Novosphingobium sp. G106: one gene and its partner. Each later gene encodes a partner of the first gene's protein in a complex. Links are inferred from orthologs where the notes say so. Each region holds a gene or a part of one and is shown in the gene's direction. Other genes may lie near its edges.

What was found.
Region 2: the proteins of ccmB (region 1) and ccmC are in contact, whole or in part, in a solved structure (PDB 8CE8), measured with the Escherichia coli proteins. The link is inferred for Novosphingobium sp. G106 from one-to-one orthologs.

What each region holds. Positions count from the first base shown.
Region 1 is NZ_JAHOOZ010000001.1:3,365,347-3,372,892, forward strand. Bases 1-2,881 are described here. They hold ccmB (heme exporter protein CcmB), read left to right. Parts: upstream 1-1,053; coding sequence 1,054-1,710; downstream 1,711-2,881. Other genes in these bases: KRR38_RS16025 (SDR family oxidoreductase), read left to right, coding at 1-124; KRR38_RS16030 (4a-hydroxytetrahydrobiopterin dehydratase), read right to left, coding at 116-406; ccmA (heme ABC exporter ATP-binding protein CcmA), read left to right, coding at 455-1,057; map (type I methionyl aminopeptidase), read right to left, coding at 1,836-2,663; KRR38_RS16050 (DUF3298 and DUF4163 domain-containing protein), read right to left, coding at 2,716-2,881. In the rest of the region: more of KRR38_RS16050, read right to left, coding at 2,882-3,537; KRR38_RS16055 (M17 family metallopeptidase), read left to right, coding at 3,589-4,971; KRR38_RS16060 (hypothetical protein), read right to left, coding at 5,502-5,843; KRR38_RS16065 (NAD(P)-dependent alcohol dehydrogenase), read right to left, coding at 5,942-6,952; KRR38_RS16070 (nuclear transport factor 2 family protein), read right to left, coding at 6,958-7,347; KRR38_RS16075 (SH3 domain-containing protein), read left to right, coding at 7,479-7,546. UniProt on the Escherichia coli protein: Required for the export of heme to the periplasm for the biogenesis of c-type cytochromes.
Region 2 is NZ_JAHOOZ010000001.1:1,690,337-1,705,654, reverse strand. Bases 1-2,801 are described here. They hold ccmC (heme ABC transporter permease CcmC), read left to right. Parts: upstream 1-917; coding sequence 918-1,685; downstream 1,686-2,801. Other genes in these bases: KRR38_RS08070 (heme lyase CcmF/NrfE family subunit), read left to right, coding at 2,289-2,801; ccmE (cytochrome c maturation protein CcmE), read left to right, coding at 1,846-2,292; KRR38_RS08080 (hypothetical protein), read left to right, coding at 1,685-1,825. Also shown: more of KRR38_RS08070, read left to right, coding at 2,802-4,235; KRR38_RS08065 (redoxin family protein), read left to right, coding at 4,232-4,795; KRR38_RS08060 (cytochrome c-type biogenesis protein), read left to right, coding at 4,843-5,217; KRR38_RS08055 (tetratricopeptide repeat protein), read left to right, coding at 5,214-5,906; KRR38_RS08050 (potassium transporter Kup), read left to right, coding at 6,009-7,940; KRR38_RS08045 (peptidylprolyl isomerase), read right to left, coding at 7,937-8,593; KRR38_RS08040 (urate hydroxylase PuuD), read right to left, coding at 8,675-9,247; KRR38_RS08035 (inner membrane-spanning protein YciB), read right to left, coding at 9,391-10,038; signal recognition particle-docking protein FtsY, read right to left, coding at 10,040-10,963; KRR38_RS08025 (MiaB/RimO family radical SAM methylthiotransferase), read right to left, coding at 10,960-12,132; dapF (diaminopimelate epimerase), read right to left, coding at 12,129-12,947; KRR38_RS08015 (hypothetical protein), read left to right, coding at 13,121-14,620; KRR38_RS08010 (aspartate-semialdehyde dehydrogenase), read right to left, coding at 14,669-15,318. UniProt on the Escherichia coli protein: Required for the export of heme to the periplasm for the biogenesis of c-type cytochromes.

The sequences.
Region 1 (7,546 bases):
GCATGGGGCGCGGTTGCACACGCTGGTCGGCAAGACCGCCCGCAAGCTCGCCTTCGTCGCCAAGTGGGCGCCGGGCATCGCTCGTCAGCGCGGCAAGAAGTTCATGGCCCAGCGGTCAGAGTAAAGCGTCTATCGCTTTCGCCATCTTGACGTCGCGCTGGCTCAGTCCGCCGGCATCGTGCGTCGTCAGCGTGACGTGAACGCGGTTATAGACGTTCGACCATTCGGGGTGGTGGTCGGCCCTCTCGGCATAGAGCGCGACGCGCGCCATGAAGCCGAAGGCCTCGGAGAAGTCAGCGAACTTGAAATCATGCGTGATGGCAAGGCCGTCCTCGCGCAGCGTCCAGCCTGAAAGCTCGGCCAGCGCTGCGGAGCGCTCGTCGTCGGTAAGGCGGGGGATGGCCATTGGCGCTCTCCTTGGCAGCGCCTGACCATTCCCCTATCGCAGCCGCCGATGCAAGCCGCCGCCCTAACCGCGTGGGAACTGTTCTGCCGACGGGGCGACCGACTGCTGTTCGGCCCGCTCGACCTGTCGCTCGAACCCGGCGCGGCGCTGCACCTGACCGGCCCCAACGGCATCGGCAAGACCAGCCTGATCCGCATGCTCGCCGGTCTGCTGCGCCCCTTCGTCGCCTATGACATGGGCTCCAGCGCCATCGGCACGATCAGCTGGCAGGGCACCTTCGCCCTGCTCGACGAGCGCCCGGCGCTCGATCCGCACCTGCCGCTGGGCAAGGCGCTGGCCTTTTGGCAGGGGATCGATGGCGGCACCGCGCCGGTCGAGCGATTGGGCCTCGGCAACCTGCTCGACGTGCCCGTGCGCTACCTGTCGACCGGCCAGAAGAAGCGTGCGGCCCTCGCCCGCGTGATCGGCCAGGGCGCCGACCACTGGCTGCTCGACGAGCCGCTCAACGGCCTCGACAAGGATGGCGTGGCGCTCGTGGAAGAGCTCATCGCCGAACGGCGTGCGCAAGGCGGCGCGGTCGTCATCGCCTCGCACCAGCCCGTCGACCTGCCCGGCGCGCAGGCGATCGACCTGCGCGATCATCCGGCATGAGCGGCGCGCTGCTGTCCATCCTGCGCCGCGACCTCGCGCTGCTGCTCCTCGGCCGCCGCGGCGGGGCGGTGCTGCCTGTGCTGTTCTTCCTCGCCGTCGCCATGCTGTTCCCCTTCGCCGTCGGCCCCGACGCGCAACTGCTGGCGCGCACCGGCGGTGGGGTGATCTGGGTCGCGGCGCTACTCGCGGCGATCCTGCCGCTCGACCGGCTGATCGAACCCGACATCGAGCTGGGTTTCTTCGATCAATGGGCGCTGCGCGGCATTTCCGAGGAATGGATCGTCGCCATGCGCGTGCTGGCGCACTGGTTAAGCTTCGGCCCGCCGCTGATGCTGACGAGCCTCATTGCCGCCGGGCTGCTGGGCCTGGATGGCGCGACGCTGAAGACGGTGGAGATCGGCCTGCTGGTCGGCACGCCGGGGCTGGCGGCGCTGGGGGTGACGGTGGCGGCCATAACCGCCGGCCTGCGTGGCGGAGCCGCGCTGGGCGGGCTGCTGGTGATCCCGCTGGCCGTGCCGCTGCTGATCTTCGGCGCGGGCAGCCTGTCGACGGGCGGCGAAGGCGGGCTGGCGCTGACGGGGGCAGTGAGCCTGGTACTGCTGGCGATCGCGCCATTTGCTGCTGGAGCGGCGATCAGAGCCTCACGCAACTAACCATCCGTCGCCCCTGCGAAGGCAGGGATCCAGATGACGGTGCAAACTGGTGCCCTCCGTTTCAGGACGAGAGCTTATCTGGGCCCCTGCATGCGCAGGGGCGACGGGATAGGGGTTGGCGGGACCTAGATGTAAGGCGGCCTGTGCAGCCCCTTCGGGCTCAGCGTGAATATCTCGCAGCCCGTCTCGGTGATCCCGATCGAATGCTCGAACTGCGCCGACAGCGAGCGGTCGCGCGTCACTGCCGTCCAGCCGTCTTCGAGCAGCTTCACCGGCGGCTTGCCGAGGTTGATCATCGGCTCGATGGTGAAGAACATGCCGGGCCGCAGCTCAGGACCCGTGCCCGCGCGCGCGGCGTGGATCACTTCGGGCGCGTCGTGGAACAAACGGCCGAGGCCGTGGCCGCAGAACTCGCGCACCACGCCGTAGCGGTTGGCTTCGGCATAGCGCTGGATCGCGGCGCCGATGTCACCCAGCCGCTTGCCGGGCTTTGCTTCCGCGATGCCCAGCATCAGGCATTCGTGCGTCACATCGACCAGCCGCTTGGCCTTCAGCGAGACGTCGCCAACGAGGTACATCCGGCTCGAATCGCCGTGCCAACCGTCGAGCAGCGGGGTCACGTCGATGTTGACGATGTCGCCGTCCTTGAGCGTCTTGTCCGAGGGGATGCCGTGGCAGACGACATGATTGATCGAGACGCAGGAGCTGTGCGCATAGCCGCGATAGCCCAAGGTCGCGGGCACGGCGCCGCCGTCTAGCGTCATCTGGCGCACGACATCGTCGATCTCTTCGGTGCTGACGCCCGGCTGCACGATCGGCGCCAGGGCATCGAGGATCTCGGCGGCGAGCCGCCCGGCGCGGCGCATGCCTTCGAAGGCCTCCAGGCCGTGCAGCTTGATCGTGCCATCGCGAAGCCCGGTCTCGTCGTGGGCGACTGTCTGATATTCGGTCATGCCGCCCATCTAGCGACAATCGCCCGAAATTGCGAGAGCCAGAGCCTGCAGCCTATCGCTTCACGGCGAAGGCCCAGCGGAATTCGGGCTTCACCGCAGCGAGTACAGCATCGGTAATCGGCAACGTGACCTCGTAATCGCCCTCGACATAAGGGCCCGCCTCATAGGGGCCGACCAGAATTCCGATACGGTCGAAACTGCTCCGGTTCGACGAGCCGAGGATCACCGTCGAGGCGACCGGATCGATGCACTGGTCGAACTCGTCGGTGCTGCCCGCCTTCACCGGCTCCCCGCGCTTTTCGGCCCGCTGCTTGTTTAGCGCTGCACAGAAGTTCTGGCGGATCGCGCGCGACAGGGCTTCCTTCGAAGTAAACAGGTCGATCGGCTCGCGGCGCCGGTCGGCCTTGCGGTCCCAGACCAGCGAACTGAAACCATGGTTCGGATGCGCCCCGCCCGAATAGTCGCTGAGATCGGCCGAGAGGCTGAGCCAGCCCGGCAGGTCGGTGACGACCTTCCAGGCCGTCCAGTTGCCGAGCGGATTGTAGGGGAAGCCCTGTTTCTTGCTGTCCGCCTGCTGCTCCTTGGCGCTGACAATCAGATCAGCCTTCTGCTTGGCGAGATCGGCGTCGAGCTCTGCCTTGAGCTTGGGGATCGCCCCGACCGCCGCGGGATAGCCGTACTCGAACTCGTACAGTTCGGTCGATTGCTCCTCGTGCCGGGCGACACCGGGCGCCGCTGCACTTGGTTCCGCCGCTGCGGCAACCTTCGGCGCGGGCGTCCCTTCACTGGCCAGCGTGGCGGGCGTTTCCTGCGCCTGTTTCGAGCAGGCCGCGAGGACCAATGCCAGCAGCAGCGAAGATCGCGACATCGCCATCACACTTTCCTCTCGCGCTAGGCGCCCTCGTCCGGCTAGCCTGTCCGCAGAATGACCGACAAGCACGCATTGATCCAGCCCGATCGCGACCAGCAGGCCACGCCGATCCATCTCGTCGACAAGGCGGGGCTCAAGGCTTTCGTCAAGGAGCTCTCCGCCCCGCAGCGCGCCGCTTTGGCCGCGCAGAAGTTCGAAGGCGACGGATATTCCCATGCGATCCTGCCCGATGGGGACGGCTGGTCGGTCGTCGCCGGCGTAGCCGATCCGGCAAGACTGTCGCCGTGGTGCATGGCCAAGCTCGCCGAAGTCCTGCCCGCAGGCACCTATCGCCGTGCCGACGCGGATCCGGGTGCCGCGCTGCTCGGCTGGGTCACTGGCCAGTACCGCTTCGACCGCTACAAGAAGGACGGACCCAAGGAAGGCCCGCGCGTGCTGCTGACCAAGGAGGTCAAGGCGATTGAGCCCGCCCTCGCCGAAGCCGCCGCGACCGCGCTGGTCCGCGACATGGTCAACACGCCTGCCGAGGACATGGGCCCGGCAGACATCGAGTCCGCTGCTGAAGCGCTCGCCAAGGAGCACAAGGCCGATTTCCACGTCACCAAGGGCGACAGGCTCGAACGCGAATACCCGATGATCCACGCCGTCGGCCGCGCCGCCGAACGGTCGCGCAATCCGCGGCTGATCGAGATCGAATGGGGCGATCCCAAGCATCCGCGGATCGCCGTGGTCGGCAAGGGCGTCTGCTTCGACAGCGGCGGTCTCGACATCAAGCCCTCGTCGGGCATGCTGCTGATGAAGAAGGACATGGGCGGCGCGGCGCATGCGCTGGCGCTGGCCAAGCTGATCATGGAGCGCGGGCTCAAGGTGCGGCTGCACCTGCTGCTGCCCACGGTGGAGAACGCCGTCTCGGCCAATGCCTTCCGCCCCGGCGACGTGCTGCGCTCGCGCGCCGGCATCTCGGTCGAGATCGGCAATACCGACGCCGAAGGCCGGCTGATCCTCGGCGACGCGCTGACCCGCGCCGGCGAGGAAAAGCCCGAACTGATCCTCGACTTCGCCACCCTGACCGGCGCCGCGCGTTCGGCCGTCGGCCCGGACCTCCCCGCCCTCTTCACCCGCGAGGACGCGACCGCCGAGGCCTTGCTCAAGGCCGGCGAGGCGGTCGACGACCCCTGCTGGCGCCTGCCGCTGTGGAACGGCTACCGCGACTACCTGAAGTCCGACGTGGCCGACATCAACAACAACTCGGCCAACGCCTTCGCCGGCGCGAGCGTGGCGGCGCTGTTCCTCGACCGCTTCGTGCCCGAGGGCACCGACTGGGCCCACTTCGACACCTTCGCCTGGCGCCCGGCGAGCAAGCCCGGTCGGCCCAAAGGCGGCGATGCGCTGGGGCTCAGGGCGTCATGGCAGATGCTGCAGGAGCGGTACGGCTAGATTGCGGTCGTGCGATCGCGTGGGCTGGACGTGGGGAGTCCAAAAAGGCAGCTTTAGGGTGTCGTCTGATCGCTAGCTGCCCTGATTTTCCCTCCGGATCGTCTATCTGCTATCCAACGACCAACATCGACAACAACTAGCCACCAAACGGTACCTAGCAGCACGTCAAAAATGAACGAAAGCATGTGGGGTTTGTAAATGCCATAGAAGTAGGCGCCCGGCCCGTCATACATCGAAGGGCTCCGGATATAATCGGTCATGACGTCAGTAATAGTGGAAAATGGCCAATACCCGACATAAGATAGAAATCCCCAAATGAATGCATCTATCTTGCCATTTGTCCCGGCAACGAAAACCGCCAATGCATAAATTAAATAGGCTATTGGTATCGCACGTCTCACAGCGGTTTCAGCCCTGATGGTTGTCACAACGATATGCCGACAGGGCGGGACTGATGCAACGTCCGCTTGTGGGAAGGGGTTTGCGAACTGGCGATGGCAGAATTGTCGGCACAAGCCCCCGCCCTCTGATCACCGCTGCTTCTTGGCCGTGGTCGCGGTGAAATCCGGGTCCTTGTTCGCCACCCAGTCGACGAACTTGCGCACTTTGGGGTCGAGCAGGAGGCCTTCCACGTCCATCCCGTGCCGCTGCAGTTCGGAATTGGTGAAATTGGCGATCAGCGTCTGCTGGCAGATGGGGTGCATCGGCACGACATCGCGGCCGCCCCGGCTCTTGGGCACGGGGTGGTGCCAGACGATGGTCTTGCCCGTCGGCCGGCCGCAGAGCCAGCAGGGGACGACCGGCGCGGGAGCCTCGTCCTCCTCGCGGTCCAGGTCGCCATAGGGATCACGTTTGGAATGCTTGCGGGCCATGCGTCTGCCTGGATTGCCTGAACTTGCGCTGCGCCCTACCGCGCCGGCGCCGGCATGGCCACAAGCACCTCAGCTTTTTCCGCTTTCCCGGCGAGCGGTCATATCTCCACGCAGACCTTGCCGAAGTGCTGGCCCGACTGCAGGTGGCGGAAAGCATCGGCCAGGTTCTCCAGCTTGAATGCGCGGTCGAGCACCGGCCTGATGCCGCTCGCCTCGATCCCGCGGACCATGTCGATCTGGTCGCGCCGCGAGCCGACGGTCACCGCCTGCAGGTTGAGCCGCTTGGCCTGGACGATGGCGAAAGGCATCGTGTCGATCTGGAATCCGCCGACTGCGCCGATGATCGCCACATGCGCGCCCGTGCGCGCGGCGACGAAGGACTGGCCGATCGTGTTCGGCCCGCCGACCTCGATGACGTGATCGACACCGAGCCCACCGGTCAGCGCCAGCACGGCCGCGCCCCATTGCTCTTCCTCGCGGTAGTTGATCAGGTGATCGGCGCCGAGCGCCTTGAGCTTCGCCAGCTTCTCGGCGCTGCCCGATGTGGCGATCACCGTCGCTCCCGCCGCCTTGGCGAACTGCAGCGCGAACAGCGAGACGCCGCCGGTGCCTTCGATCAGCACGGTCGCGCCGGGCTTGACCTTGCCGTCGGTCACCACAGCGCGCCAGGCGGTAACGCCAGCGCAGGTCAACGAAGCGCTTTCGGCCGGAGTGAAACCCGCGGGCGCGCGGGTGAAATGGGTCGCGGGCCGCGTCGCTTCTTCGCAGGCGAAGCCGTCGGCCGGACCGCCGGGCGAGTTGTCGAGGTGGATCTTGTCGATATGCCCGTCGAGCCACTTCGGGTGGAAAGTGCTGACGACCTGGTCGCCCTGCTTGAACTCGGTCACGCCCTCGCCCACAGCGATCACCTCGCCCGCGCCGTCGGACAGCGGGATCAGCCCGTCCTTCACCGGAAAGAACCCGCCGACCACCAGCCCGTCGCGAAAGTTGAGGGAGGCCGCGAGCAAGCGCACCTTGATCTCGCCCGGCCCCGGCGCGGGCGCCTCGGCACTCTCGAGCCTCAGATTGTCGAGGCTCGCCGGCTGGTAGAGGCGCATGGCTCCGGTCATCGTCGTCATCCTTGCAGGTGCGCCATCAGCGGCACGAGTTTCTCTTGCGCTATGAGCGCGTTGTAGTGCTCGGCAATCGAAGCGATCCGTCCGTCGCGGATGCGCAGCACGAACACATAGGTCTGGGCATAGGGCTCGCCGTTCACCAGCACGCCGTCGGATCGCGCCTCGGCCACCGCGCAGTCGCCTTCGGCGGTGATCGCATCGATCGTGAAGCGCAGCGGCTCGCGCATGACGCTGCCCAGCCAGCGCACCGCAGCCTGATAGGTCCGCTTGTCGATCGGCCCCTGCGTGGTCAGCCAGGCGGTCATGTCCTCGGTCAGCAAGTCGTCGGGCAGTTCGCCGGCGGTCACAGCGGCAAAATAGGCGTGCACCAGACGATCGGCTTCGCGCATTGTCACCTCTCCTGCTTGTCCGCCGGCTAATAGCAATCGGGTACAGGCCCGACTTGACCGATTCGGTCGCACAGCGCAGCGCTGTTTCTCATGCCGACCCGCCGAATCGCCCTCAACCTTGCGTCAATGCCATGAGCGATATAAGCGCGCCGGTCTTCGACTTCGCGGGAAACCAGCATTTGACAGCATTCGACGGCCA
Region 2 (15,318 bases), 1.7 Mb from region 1 along the record:
CTCGCGGTACCAGCGCGTGATCACGTATTTCGTGCCGGCGCGAACTTTCATGCCGTGGTGCAGGCTGGCGGAATTGACCGTGCCGTCGGGCTTGCGGTTGTTCCAGGCGAGCAGCTTGCCGCGCTCGGGCTGGACCATCTTGTCGATCCACTTGAACCGCGTCGCGCCGCCCGCCTCGACATCGTTCAGATAGAGCATGAAGGTCCAGGTGCGCTGGCCGGCGACTGAGCAATAGGTGTCGAAGTCGGCGCCGCCAGGCTCGAAATAGTCGGTATGCGGCTTGAATTCCTGGCCCACTTCATAGCGCTGGCCCTGCAGCGGCTCGCCATAGGCTGGGTCTATCCCGGAAACGGCGGCCAGCCTCGCATTCAGCCCCATGACCACGGCGTCTTCGGCATCGAGATCGCAGGTCTCGCTGGTCCGGAAATAGTCGTCGCCGTTGGCGTCGGCGATGGTCGAGGGCCGGCGGCGCGCATCGATCCGGTCGACCAGCGCGGCGCAGTCTTCCGCGGAGAGAAAATCGCGCATGATGAAGAGTTCGAGCCGGGGGAGGGCACGCGCTGCATGCGCGGAAAGGTCAGCAGATGCTGCGCGGACGATTCGCCGGGGCCGGTCATGGGGCAGAGCTATAGGCGGGGGGCGTGCCGAAGAAAATCGCGTCCGGCGATGCGGCGCGCAGTTTTTGCTTCCCAATTTCGGCCGCCTGTGCAAAGGCGCGCTCCCGCCCCGATGGCTCGGTTTCGAGCTTGGGACGGGCATTGGCCGCGCCTCGGTGCGCGCTTGTGGCGATCGTAGCTCAGTTGGTTAGAGCGCCGGTTTGTGGTACCGGAGGTCGTGGGTTCGAACCCCATCGGTCGCCCCAGTCTTTCCCCCAGAACTACGGGCTCATTGCCGGGGGAGGACTCGCGTCTTGCCCCTTGCCGGCTGACCTGCACGCTGCCAAAAGCGCCGCGATCATGCATGGCTTCGCCAATCCTGCCCGTTTCCTCCGCATTGCGCGCTGGCTGATGCCGCTGCTGCTGATACCCGGCATCGTCCTGGCCGGCGCAGCGCTCGTCTGGGGCTTGTTCTTCGCGCCGGCCGAAGGCCTGCAGGGCGAGACCGTGCGCATCATGTACATCCACGTCCCCGCCGCCTGGCTCGGCATGGGCGGCTGGACCGCGGTCGCTGTGGCGAGCCTGGTCGAGCTGGTCTGGCGCCATCCGCTGGCCGGCATCGCCGCGCGCGCTTCGGCGGTTCCGGGTGCGGTCTTCACCGCGCTCTGCCTGGCGACGGGTTCGCTCTGGGGCCGGCCCGCCTGGGGAACCTGGTGGGTCTGGGACGGGCGGCTGACCTCGATGCTGGTGCTGCTCTTCCTCTATTTCGGCTATATCGCCCTGGCTTCGGCCGCGAGCGGCGAGGGCCAGAACGCCCGCGTCGCCGCGGTTTTCGGCCTCGTCGGTGCGGTCAACATCCCGATCATCCACTATTCGGTGCTCTGGTGGAACAGCCTGCACCAGCCGCCGAGCATCACCCTCGGCAAGTCGGCGATGGCCGCCGATTTCCTCGTGCCGCTGCTGATCGCGACGATAGGGTTCTCGCTGATCTTCGGCGGTGTCGTGCTCGCGCGGATGCGCGCGATCCTCGCCGATATCCAGGCCGAGGCGCGTCTGCGTCGCAAGGCCTCTGCCGGGGCCTTCGCCTGATGCGCGAGGCACTCGATCCCTGGACCTTCGTCTATGCCGCCTATGCCATCGGCGTCGGCGGAACCGCGCTGATGGTGGCGTGGAGCCTCGCGTCGATGCGCCGGGCCGAGCGCCGCCGCGAACGGAGCCGCGAGCAGTGAGTGTGCAGACTGCCCCAGCGATGAAGGCCAAGCACCAGCGGCTCGTGCTGATCGTCATCGCGCTCGCTGCGCTGATCGCTGCAGTGCTGCTGGCGATCTGGGGCCTGCGCAGCCAGGCATCCTATTTCTACGTGCCGAGCGAAATCCTCGCCAGCCGGCCTGATCCAGACCGCGGCGTGCGGCTGGGCGGCATGGTCGAGAGAGGCTCGATCAAGACGGAGCCCGATGGCGTGACCATCGCTTTCGTCGTCCAGGACGGCAAGGCGCGCGTGCCCGTGCGGTTCCGCGGCATCGTGCCTTCGCTTTTCGTCGAAGGCTCGGGCGTCGTCGCCGAGGGCAAGCTGGCGAGGGACGGTACATTCATCGCCGACAATCTGCTCGCCAAGCACGACGAGCGCTATGTGCCGCGCGAGATGAAGGAAATGACCGAGGCCCAGGCCAGGCAAGTGGTGGCCGAAACCAAATGATCGCAGAATTCGGCCTGGCGGCGCTCTGGCTCGCCGCTGCCCTGGCGGGGCTGCAATTGCTCGCGGGTTCGCTCGGGCTGACGAGGAATGGCGAGGCACTGGCACCGGTGGTTCGGCCCGTGGCGATCGTCCAGGGCCTGCTCTGCGCCACGGCCTTCGCCGCGCTGATCCTGCTGTTCTGCCGCACCGATCTCTCGGTCAAGCTGGTGGCGATGAACTCGCATTCGGCCAAGCCGTTCATCTACAAGTTCGCCGGAACCTGGGGCAACCACGAGGGTTCGATGCTGCTCTGGGTGACCGTGATGGGGCTCGCCGGCGGCTTCGTCGCGCTGGTCGAGCGGCGGCTGCCCGAGCGGACGATGCTGGCGACGCTCGCCGGGCAGGCCTTCGTCAGCCTCGGCTTCTACGCTTTCCTGCTGTTCTCCTCGAACCCGTTCGAACGGCTGAGCCCGGTCCCCGCGGAAGGGCAGGGGCTCAATCCGCTGCTCCAGGACCTCGGCCTCGCGTTCCATCCGCCGACGCTCTACCTCGGCTACGTCGGGCTTTCGGTCGCGTTCAGCTTCGCGATCGGGGCGCTCATCACGCGTGAAGTCGGCCCGGCCTTCGCCCGCGCCATGCGGCCCTGGGTGTTGGGCGCCTGGATTTTCCTGACGCTGGGCATCACCGCGGGATCCTACTGGGCCTATTACGAACTCGGCTGGGGCGGCTGGTGGTTTTGGGATCCGGTCGAGAACGCCTCGTTGATGCCCTGGCTCGCCGCGACGGCGCTGCTGCATTCGGTCGGCGTGCTGGCCGCGCGTAACGCTCTGCGCGCCTGGACGATCATGCTGGGCGTCGTCGCTTTCTCGATGTCGATGATCGGCACATTCCTCGTGCGTTCGGGCATCCTCACCAGCGTCCATGCCTTCGCGGTCGATCCCGAGCGCGGCACTTTCATTCTCGCGCTGCTGGCGATCAACATCGGCGGCGCGCTGACCCTGTTCGCCCTGCGCGCCGGCAGCGTGACCGAGGGCGAACGCTTCGCCCCGGTCAGCCGCGAGGGCGCGCTTGTGTTCAACAACGTCATGCTGTCGGCGGTGCTGGGCATCGTGCTGTTCGGCACGCTCTATCCGCTGGTGGCCGAGGCCATGGGCGCCAAGGTTTCGGTCGGGCCGCCCTACTTCAATCCGATGAGCGCGCTGTTCGTCGTGCCCATGCTTATCGTCATGGCCATCGGTCCGCTGCTGCGCTGGCGGCGCGACGCGTTCTCGCGCGTGGGCATGGGCTTGGTCGTGCCGCTAGCGGTTGCCGTGCTCGTGGCGATCGGCCTTGCCGTCTGGGCCAACGCCAAGCTGCTGCCCTTCATCGGCCTGACTTTCGCCTGCGGCCTGTTCGTCGCCAGCCTGCTGCCGCTGCGCGGCCGCAACCTGCGCCGCACGCCGCTGCCGGTCTGGGGCATGGTCATCGCGCATCTTGGCATCGCCGTCGCGCTGTTCGGCATGGCCAGCGAGAGCGCCTTCTCCGTCGAGAAGCTCGTCGCCGCGCGGGTCGGCGAGACCACCGCGGTTGGCCCCTGGAAAGTGAAGCTCGAAAAGGTAGAGCCCGTCGCCGGCCCGAACTGGACCGCGCTCGAAGCCGAACTGCATGCATCCTATGCCGACGGCACGCCGACTATCGCCCACCCGCAGGCGCGGTTCTTCTGGACGCCCCCGCAGCAGACCAGCGAATCCGCGTTGCTGACGCGTTGGAACGGCCAACTCTATGCCGTGCTCGGCGAGGAAGCCGATGATGGTCGCTGGCAGCTCCGTCTCTGGTGGAAGCCTTTCGTCACGATGATCTGGCTGGGCGGAATCATGATCGGCCTGGGCGGCGTGCTCGCCCTGATCGGCCGCGTTGCGAGTGACCTCAAGCGCTACGTCGCCCGCGGCAAGATCGCCTATCGCCGATCGAGGCAGGGCCGATGAGCGAAACGACCGAATCCGTCGCAAAACCGGCACCGCGCTGGGCGATCTGGCTGCCGCTCGGCCTGTTCCTGGGCTTCGTCGTGCTCGTCATGATCGGCCTGCTGCGCCCCGCCAGCCACGATGTCGTCAGCGCGATGGTTGGCAAGCCGCTTCCCGAATTCAACCTGCCGCCCGCAATAGCAGAGCGGCCGGGCCTGGCGCACAAGGACCTGGCGACCGGAAAGCCCCGTCTGCTCAACTTGTTCGCGAGCTGGTGCATCCCCTGCGGGGTCGAAGCGCCGCAGCTTGCCGAGTTGAAGCGTCGCGGCGTCGAGATCGACGGCATAGCCATCAGCGACCGCCGCGATGACCTGCAGGCCTTCCTCGCGCGCAACGGCAATCCTTTCGCCCGCATCGGTGCCGATGATGTTCGCTCGGTGCAGATCGCGATCGGCTCCTCGGGCGTGCCCGAAACCTTTGTCATCGATGGCAAGGGCGTGATCCGTTATCAGCATATCGGCGAGATCAGGGCTGATCAGCTGCTCATGATTCTTGAAAAGCTGAAGGAGGCGGAACAGTGAAACGCCTCGTTTGCTTGTTGCTGCTGTTGATCGCGACGCCGTTGGCGATGCCGGCTGCGGCGCAAGAGAACATGCCGCCGGCGCCTTATGCCTATCGCCAGCTCGACGATCCGGCGCAGGAGGCCAAGGCCCAGGCGCTGATGGAAACGCTGCGTTGCCTGCAGTGCCAGAGCCAGTCGATCGCTGATTCGGACGCGCCCATCGCCGGCGACATGCGCAGCCAGGTGCGCCAGCGGATCGCCGCGGGCGAGGATCCCGAAGAGATCCGCGCCTGGCTGGTCGAGCGCTATGGCGACTATGTCAGCTATGCGCCGCGCGTCACGACACTGACCTGGCCGCTGTTCGTTCTCCCCATTGTCCTGCTGGCGCTGGCCGCGCTGCTGCTGCGCCGGCGTTTCCTGCGCGGAGGGTATAGCCGATGAGCTGGGTCTGGGCATTGCTGCTGGCGGCGCTGGCTCTCGGTCTCGTGCTGGCGCTCTTGCGCTGGGAGAAGAAACCGGCTGTCGGCTGGGAAGCCATCGCCGCAGCATTGCTGCTCGGCATCGCCGGCTATGGCCTGCAGGGCAGCCCCGGAATGGTGGGTGCCCCGAAGGCGCCGGTGGAGAAGATTTCAGGCGATCCGCAAGCGCTGGTCGCTGCGCGCAAGTCGCTCGACGGCAAGCCGGTCGCGCCAGGCAACAACTGGGTGGTCGTCGCCGATGCGCTTGCACGGCACGGCCAATATGCCGATGCTGCCGGGGTGCTGCGCGGTGCAGTGGATAAAGATCCCAAGGATGCCGATGCCTGGCTGGCCCTGGCCAATGCGCTTGTCGGCCATGCCGAGGGGCAGCTTTCGCCCGCAGCGCTTTATGCCTATCGCAGCGCTGCGATCGCCGCGCCGAACCATCCGGGGCCGCCCTTCTTCCTAGGCCTAGCCATGGCGCAGTCGGGCCGTTTTGCCGAAGCGCGGGGTCTCTGGGCCGACCTGCTGGCGAAGTCGCCGCCCGATGCACCGTGGCGCGCGGACCTTCAGGACCGCTTGACCAGGCTGGATGCGCTGATTGCCCGCCAGCAGCAGGCCCAGGGCATGCCGCCAATCCCAGGCGGGCCCCAAGCCGGGACAGGCCCGTGAGCACGATTGCCGGGCCTCTCGCATGCTGCTAAGCGCCGCCACCTTGCTGCGCTGCGGCGAGCTGAGTCCATGTCGCGACGGGGCGCATATATGAGCGAAGCCATGGCGGACGACGCTGGCGCCACTGCCCAGGCGGAGCCCGCGGTAGCGCAGCCGGCGCACGGTCCGCACGATCACGGCCACCACGGCGGCGCGCTGAAGCTCGCTGTCGGTGCGATCGGCGTGGTCTTCGGCGATATCGGTACCAGCCCGCTCTACGCGATGCGCGATACCTTCGCCGGGCATCACCGCCTGCCGCTCGATGCTCTGCACATCTACGGCATCGTCAGCCTGATGTTCTGGTCGATGATGGTCATCGTGACGCTGAAGTACGTCACCGTGATCATGCGCGCCGACAACAAGGGCGAGGGCGGCAGCCTGGCGCTGCTGGCGCTGATCAACAAGAACGTTACCGCCAAGAAGTGGTCGGGCGGGATCGTCCTGCTGGGAATCTTCGCGACCTCGCTGTTCTACGGCGATTCGATGATCACGCCTGCGGTCTCGGTGCTTTCGGCGATCGAAGGCCTTGCGGTCTACGAGCCGCAGCTCGGGCGCGCGGTCGTGCCGCTGGTCGTCGGTATCCTCATCTTCCTGTTCATGATCCAGAGCCGCGGCACGGCCAAGGTCGCCAGCTTCTTCGGCCCGATCATGCTGCTCTATTTCGCCGTGATCTCGGTGCTTGGCATACTCAGCATCGCGGCGTTGCCCGAGGTGATCTTCGCGCTGAGCCCGCATCATGCGGTGTCCATGTTTGCCCATGATCCATTCCGCGGTTTCCTGGCGATGGGCTCGGCCGTGCTCGCGGTGACCGGTGCCGAGGCGCTTTATGCCGACATGGGTCACTTCGGCCGCAAGCCAATCCGCATCTCGTGGCTGGCCTTTGTGCTGCCTGCTCTGGTGTTCAACTATCTCGGCCAGGCCTCGTTGCTGCTGCGCCATCCCGATGCTTTGGCAAGCCCGTTCTATCTGCTTGCGCCCGAATGGTTCCAGTGGCCGATGCTGATAATCGCCTCGATGGCGGCGATCATCGCCTCGCAGGCGGTGATCACGGGCGCCTTCTCGGTGACGCAGCAGGCGATCCAGCTCGGCTTCATCCCGCGCATGACGATCCGCCACACCAGCCTTCAGGCCGGGCAGATCTACATTCCGGTGATCAACTTCGGGCTGATGATCGCGGTGATCCTGCTGGTCCTGGTGTTCCAGCGCTCGTCGAACCTGACCGCGGCCTATGGCATCGCGGTGACCGGTGCCATGGCGATCGACAACTTCCTGCTCGCGGTCGTGCTGTTCCACCTGTGGAAGTGGAAGCCCTGGATGGCGCTGCCGCTGCTCGTGCTGTTCTTCGCGCTCGATGCGGCCTATCTCGGCGCCAACCTCACCAAGATACCCGACGGCGGCTGGGTGCCGCTGATGATGGGCGTGGGCATCTTCACCCTGCTGACGACCTGGTCGAAGGGCCGCCAACTGATGCGCGCGAATATGGCCGAGGGGACGATCCCGATCGAGGTCTTCGCCAAGAGCGCCCATTCGAGCGCGGCACGCGTGCCGGGAACGGCGGTGTTCATGGCCTCGACCAACATCGGCGTACCCTCGGCGCTGCTGCACAACATCAAGCACAACAAGGTGCTGCATGAGCGCGTCGTGATCCTGACCGTGGCGATCCAGGATGTGCCCTATGTCGATGAGGCGGAGCGCTTCTCGGTCAAGGACATGGGCAACGGCTTCTATCGCCTGACCATGCGCTATGGCTTCCTCGAGGAGACCGACGTGCCCGAGGCGCTCAAGCGCGTCGATATGTGCGGCGAACCGTTCCAGATGATGAAAACCAGCTTCTTCCTCTCGCGCCAGACGCTGCTGCCCTCGGCCAAGCCCGGCATGGCGCTGTGGCGCGAGAAGCTGTTCGCCTGGATGTTGCGCAACGCCGCGAGCGCGATGGAATTCTTCCGCCTGCCGACCAACCGCGTGGTCGAACTGGGAAGCCAGATCGAGATCTAGGGTGCCGGAGCCGGCGCTGCTGCGGGGATCGGCACGCGGCGTACGGTGAGCACGCGCACCGGCTTTTCGATCATCTGCCCCTTCATCACGCCCACGCCCATCGTTGTCGACAGCGGCACGTCGTAGATCTTGCGCACGACGTCCATGCCATCGACAACATAGCCGAAGGCGGCGTACCCGGCCTTGCCTTCGTCGGTGGCGGCATTGGGATCGGCGTCGAAGCCCGAAAGGTCGGACAGCAGGATCGAGAAGTCCCCGGCCGCAGTGCCCGGGGCATTACGCGCCATCGAGATAGCGCCGGCCTTGTGCAGGATACCCGTTACGCTGGTCGGCTCGTGCGCGATCGGCGGCAGGGCGCGCTTCGGATCGCCGCGGGTGCCGGCCTGGATCAGCCCATTGGGCTGCTGCCCCCAGGCGAGCCGCATCACGCGGTAGAACACGATCCCGTCGAACCGGCGTTGATCGACATAGCGGACGAAATTGCGCGTGGTGATCGGCGCATGCTTGGCATCGAGATCGAGCGTGATCGGACCCAGTTCGGTGGTCATCACTACGCGCACCGTATCGGGCAGCGGTGCGGATTTCGGAGCGGGCGCGGCGGCCGTCAGCATCAGCAGTAGCGGCGCGAAGAAGGGAGCGAATCGTGTTGTCATGCCGCGATCATGCGCCAAAACGAAAGGCGCGGCACCCTTGCGGATGCCGCGCCCTCTTTGCCCCGAAGTGACTTGCCGCGATCAGCCCAGGTTGGCGCTGACCATGCAGTAGAACATCGGCAGCGACAGCAGCAGGTTGGTGCGGCTGGCGATGAGCGCGCGCGGCGTCGCCTTGGCCTTCTCCTCGTCGGTCGCCTCGATGATGCCGAGGATCTTCTTCTGCGCCGGCCAGATGATCAGCCAGACGTTGAGGAACATGACGATCGCGATCCACATGCCCAGGCCGATCAGATTGACGTTGCCTTCGCCCGTAAAGGTCAGTGCCTGATGGCCGTAGCCGTCGACGAAAGCGATGGTGAGGCCGGTCAGCACGGTGAACAGTGCCGCCCAACGGAAAAAGAAGAACACGTTCGGGGCGATGTAGCCGGTGACGCCTTTCTTCAATTCGGCGGGGACCTTGGGCATGGTCGGCACCTGGACGAAGTTCAGGTAGTAGAGCAGGCCGATCCACAGCACGCCGAAGAACAGGTGCAGCCAGCGGAAGACCGAGTTGACGTCGACCGGAGCAGACGGCGCGAAGGCCATCATCACAGCGATCGCGAGCACGAGCCCGATTGCGAGCACCAGGTGCAGATTTCCGAATAGTTTGGCCATTGTTTCCCCCTTAGGATTCCGAAGGCTCTTGTTGCGCAGCAAAACTGCAAGCTTGTTGGCCGCGCGGGTCGACCCGAAACGGCGGCAGCCGGTTTATTGCGTCAACGCAAGAGAATGTCACACGTTTTCGTGTGTTTTTGCACTTATTCGTGCGGCGGGTGGGTAATCACTTCGTCTTTCGACTCCTCGCCGAGGCCGTGACGCAAGACCATGGGAATCTGCGAGAAGGTAAAGAGGAACGACAGCGTGGTGAAGCCCCACAGCTTGGCTTGCAGCCAGCCGTCGAAGCTCAGCACCTGGCGCAGCACTTCATTGAGGCCGGCGAGGACCAGGAAGAAGATCGCCCAATTGCGCGAAAGCTTGAGCCAGCCGGCCTCGTCCAGGCCCTCGAACGCGGACTGCAGCAAATAGCGCAGCATTGGCTTGCCGCGGGCGAGGCCGACGAACAGCACGGTGGCGAACAGCAGGTAGATCGCGGTCGGCTTCACCTGGACCCAGAAGGGATCGCCGAGCAGTACGGTCAGAGTACCGAAGCCGAGGATCAGCACGGTCGAAAGCCAGAGCATCGGCGAGATATGCCCGAGCCGCCAGCGCGAGACGATCAGCGCGACCACGGTCGCGCCCATGAAGGCGATCGTGCCCTTGGTCACGGCGAGGGCGACGCCGATACCCTGGTCGCCTGTCGGCGGCGCGTAGTGGCGATAGGCGAGGAAGAAGACCAGCAGCGGGCCGAAATCGACCACGAGGTTGATCCACGAACTCTTGGGCTTTTCCTTCGTTGCTTCGGCCATCTCAGGCAACTCCCGCAATGACGCGCGCGACGAGGTCGGGGTCGAAGGGGCGCAGGTCGTCGATCTTCTCGCCGACGCCGATGGCGTGGATCGGCAGGCCGTACTGCTCGGCTGCGGCGACCAGCACGCCGCCGCGCGCGGTGCCGTCCAGCTTGGTCATGATGAGCCCGGTCACGCCTGCCACTTCCTTGAAAGTCTCGATCTGCTGCAAGGCATTCTGTCCGTTCGTCGCGTCAAGCACCAGCACGACGTCGTGCGGGGCTTCGGGGTTGAGGCGGCCAAGCACGCGGCGAATCTTGGCGAGCTCGTCCATCAGTTCGCGCTTGTTCTGCAACCTTCCGGCCGTATCCACGATTAACGCGTCGATGCCCTGCTCGGTTGCGGCCTTGACCCCGTCATAGACGATAGAGGCCGGATCGCCGCCTTCGGGGCCGCGGATCACGGGGACGCCGATACGTTCTGCCCAGACCGCGAGCTGGCCGATCGCCGCGGCACGGAAGGTGTCGCCGGCGGCGAGCATCACGCCGTAATCCTGCTCCTGGAACAGGTGCGCCAGCTTGGCGATCGTCGTGGTCTTGCCCGAGCCGTTGACGCCGATCACGAGCACCACCTGCGGGCGCGGAAAGGCGACGACTTCCAGCGGCTTGGCCACGGGGCGCAGGATTGCGGCGATTTCGTCGGCGACGGCTTCCTTTATCGCCTGGTCGTCGAGCCCGCGCTCGAAGCGCTCGCCCGACAGGCGTTCGCGGATGCGGGCGGCGGCACGGGGGCCGAGGTCGGAGAGGATCAGCGCATCCTCGATCTCGTCGAGCTGCTCGTCGTCCAGCTTGGATTTCGTAACGATTCCAGCGAGATTTTCGGAAAGTCGTTCCGAGGTCTTGCGAAAGCCGCCGAACAGCCGGTCGCTCCAGGTTTCCGCGCTCATGCGAGCATTCCTTCGATCACCGCACGCGGCGTTATTGTCAGCCAATGCGACACCTGCGCGTCGTCCGGTAGCCGCACGCGCGCAAAATTCTCGGCATGGCCGGTGCCGTCGCGTTCGGCCAGCACCTTCAAAGGCGTGCCGACAAGCGAGGCCAGCCAGCGCGAACGCTGCGCCGCCACGGCCGCTCGCAGCTCTGCCGCACGTGCCTTGATTACGGCCGGCGCGACCTGCGGCATGCGCGCCGCCGGCGTGCCGGGACGCAGCGAATAGGGGAAGACGTGGCCGTGCACCACGTCGAGCTCCTTGATGATCGACAGGTTGGCTGCGTGCATCGCCGCGTCCTCGGTCGGGAAGCCGGCGATCAGGTCGGCGCCGATGGCGATATCGGGGCGGCGGGCGCGCAGGTTTTCGACCAGGCGGATCGCATCGGCGCGTGCGTGGCGGCGCTTCATGCGCTTGAGGATCATGTCGTCGCCCGATTGCAGCGAGAGGTGGACATGCGGCATCACCCGCGGCTCGCCCGCGAGCAATTCGAACAATTGCGTATCGATCTCGATCCCGTCGAGCGAGGACAGCCGCAGCCGTTCGAGCGTCGGGAAGGCATCGAGGGTTGCCCTGACCAGCGAGCCGAGCCGCGGGCCATCGGGCAGGTCACCGCCCCAGGAAGTGAGATCGACGCCGGTGAGTACAACCTCGCGCGCGCCGGATTCGAGATGCAGGGCGACATCGGCGATTACCTGCTGAACCGAGCGCGAGCGGCTCGGACCGCGGCCCTGCGGGATCACGCAAAAGGTACAGGCATGATCGCAGCCGTTCTGTACGTCGACGAATGCGCGGGTATGCCCCTGATGCGGCGCGACCGGCGAGGGCGGCACGTTCCACACGCGCGGATCGAGCTTGGCCGCATTGGCCACCAGTCCGTCGACCTCGGGCATCGCTGAGAGTGCCTCGCGCTCGACCTCGGCGGCGCAGCCGGTGACGAGCAGCCGCGCGTCGGGACGGGCCTTGCGGGCGCGGCGGATCGCCTGGCGGGTCTGGCGCACCGCCTCGGCGGTGACCGCGCAGCTATTGATTACGGTCAGGTTGTCGCTGGCGGCGAGCAGGCCGCGCAGGCTTTCGCTTTCGGAGAGGTTCAGACGGCAGCCCAGCGAAACGACTTCGAGCGTCACACCGATACTCCGTAATCGGCAGGATCGAAGGTTCCCCGGAAGCTCTCCGCAGCAGCCCCGGTCATGACGATCTCGCCGTCGTCGCGCCAGTCGATCCGCAGCGGGCCGCCGGGCAGGGTGACCGTGATCGAGCGGTCGGTCAGGCCGCGGCGCATCGCGGCGATTGCGGTGGCGCAGGCGCCGGTGCCGCAGGCGCGGGTCAGGCCGGCGCCGCGTTCCCAGACCCGCAGGCGGATCGCATCGCGCGCGGTCACCGTGGCGGCGTTGACGTTGACCCGCTCGGGAAACAGCGGATCGCGTTCGATCAGCGCGCCGAGCCGGGCGAGGTCGACCGCGTCGGTGTCGGGCACGAAGAAGATCACATGCGGATTGCCGACATTGACCGCTACCGGGTTCTCCAAGTCCTCCCAGCCGACGGGCATCGTCAGCGTATCCATCGGATAGGCAAGGGGGATGCGGTCCCAGTCGAAGCGCGGCTGGCCCATTTCGACCGAGATGCCGTCCTCGGCGGGCGAGGCTGTGATCAGCCCGCCGGCGGTCTCGATCCGCGCCGCGGCGCCGTGGAGCAGGCCGATCGCGCGTGTCGCATTGCCACAGGCCTCGACCTCGCTGCCGTCCGAATTGAAGATACGCATGCGGAAGTCGGCTGCCGTAGACGGCTCCAGCAGGACGAGCTGGTCGCAGCCGATGCCCGTGTGGCGATCGGCCAGCGCTGCGGCGAGCGTGCTGTCGATTCCCGGCACGCTCTCGACGCGCCCGTCGAGCACAACGAAGTCGTTGCCGAGGCCGTGCATCTTGACGAAGGGGACACGCATGATGGCCGCGCTCTAGAGACTATCGGGGCAAAGGGAAAGCGCTGTGGTACGCCTCGGCCTTCCTGAAATGCATGCTCCGTGGGGTATCCACGGCGGATGCAACGTCGATTGATGTCTACAGGATTTCTGGTCAACAGGTTGCAACGACAAGATTCGGTCGACGGGGAGTGGGCATGATTTTGCGCCGGGCACTACTGCTGGGCTTGCTGATGGCAACGGCTCAACCATCACCTGTCGCTGCCGCGGAGCGCCCGGATGATCAGAAGACAGCCCTCACGGCGCTCGCCGCGGCCGCTCAGAACAACGATTGCAAGGCCGCCGCTCCGATCGTTGCGCAGCAGGCGGGCTCGGCCAGGTTTGCCGACCTGCCGGATCCGGTGCGGCGGGATGTCTATCGGATCGGGACGTTCTGTGCCTTCGCCGCGCGGGAACTCGATCTGGCGCTCCGCTATGCCGAAGTGGGAACGCGGATTTCGGGCGCCGACAACGAGTTCTGGAAACTGCGTTTCCAACTCACCTGGCAAGCCAAACGAACAGCCGATGCGGTGACCGTAGTAGAGGAAATGGCGCGAAATTCGCCTGACGCGCTGATGGCGATTTCGATCGGTACATGGTCCAGGACCTATCTTTCGCTCAAGGCACAGGGCGACATGGCCTTGACGCGGCGATTGCTCGCCGTCCTCACCAATCCGGCTTACGTCTTGGGCGAGGCCCGGATCGGATCGTCGATCGACGGGTTCCGCCAAGGCTATGCCGGCATTCTGACCGACGCGGGCGACAAGGATGGCGCGGCCGCGATGCTGGCTCTGATCGACAGCCCCGGCGCGCTCATGGGCATTAGCGTCGACACCCGGCTGAAAGCGCTGCTGCCTGCCAGTTACGATGCGCGCTCATCTGTCGAAAGGCACATGGCGCGAATGAGAGAAATCGCGGCGGCGCACGCCAACGTGATGCGCCCGCAAATCAACGTTGTGACCGACCTGCTGTGGCTGGGAAAAGGCGAGGAAGCACTTCGCACGCTTGAAGTGATCGATCCGCTCAAGGCGGGGGCGCCGGCCTACGCGGACAAGGACGAACTGTTGCCTTGGTGGTGGGACAGCAAGGCGCGCGCCTATGCCCAGCTGGGACGCTACCCGGAAGCGATCGAAGCCTATTCGCAGGGCAAGGCCCTGAACGAGTATGGCCAGCCGAACATCAGCCAGACGATCAACATGGCGGGCCTGCAACTCGTGTTCGGACATCCGGCGGATGCGATCGAAACGCTCGCGCCTATCGCGGCCGGCAGCATCAAGGGCAGCCTGGTGGGCATGATGCAGTTCCGCGACAATCGTGGTTGCGCCAGCTACCGGTTGGGCAGGCTTGCGGATGCCAAGGCCGATCTCGCTTATTTGCGCGATCATTTTGCCGAGGGGCCGGAGTTGGTGACAGATCTTGAGCTCTGCATGGGCGATGTTGATGCCGCGGCGGCGTCGGTGATCAAGCGGCTCGAAACGCCTAACCAACGTGTTCAGGCTTTGCTGGACCTCAGCGACTATGCACCACCGCCCGCGACCTATCCGGCCGATCCTTCGGCTGAAGCGCTCGCGGCGCTCAAGCGCCGCGCCGATGTGAGAGCTGCCGCCGATCGCGCAGGCGGCACGCGCAGTTTCAACGTCCTGGTTTCGGGGAGATAACAAGCGAATAGCCAGGCGCGGCCGGGACCGCGCCTGGCTTCGAATTTCCTAGAACTTCCCGCTGATCAACACCTCGGCAATCTGCACGGCGTTGAGCGCCGCGCCCTTGCGCAGGTTGTCGTTGGCGACGAACAGCGTCAGGCCGTTGTCGGCCGACATGTCGCGGCGGACGCGGCCGATGAAGACCGGGTCCTTGCCCGCGGCTTCGAGCGGGTTGGGTACCTCGGTAACGACCACGCCCGGTGCCTGGCCGAGCAGCTCCAGCGCCTTTTCGGGCGAAAGCGGGCGCTCGAACTCGACGTTCAGCGCAATCGAATGGCCGGTGAAGACCGGCACGCGCACGCAGGTCGCGGCGACGCGCAGGCCCGGGATCTCCAGGATCTTTCGGCTCTCGTCGCGCAGCTTCAGCTCTTCCTCGGTATAGCCGTCCTCGCCCAGCACGTAGTTGAGCGGCACGACGTTGTAGGCGATCGGCACCGACCACTTGCGCGGCGTGCCGAGATCGACCGAGCCGCCGTCCTGCGCGAGGTCTGCGCAAGCCTCGGCACCGGCCTGGACCTGTTCGCGCAGGATTTCGACACCCTCGACGCCGCCGCCGGAGACCGCCTGATAGGTGCTCGCCACCAGCCGCGTCAGGCCTGCCGCATCGTGCAGCGGCTTGAGCGCGGGCATGGCCGCCATGGTCGTGCAATTGGGGT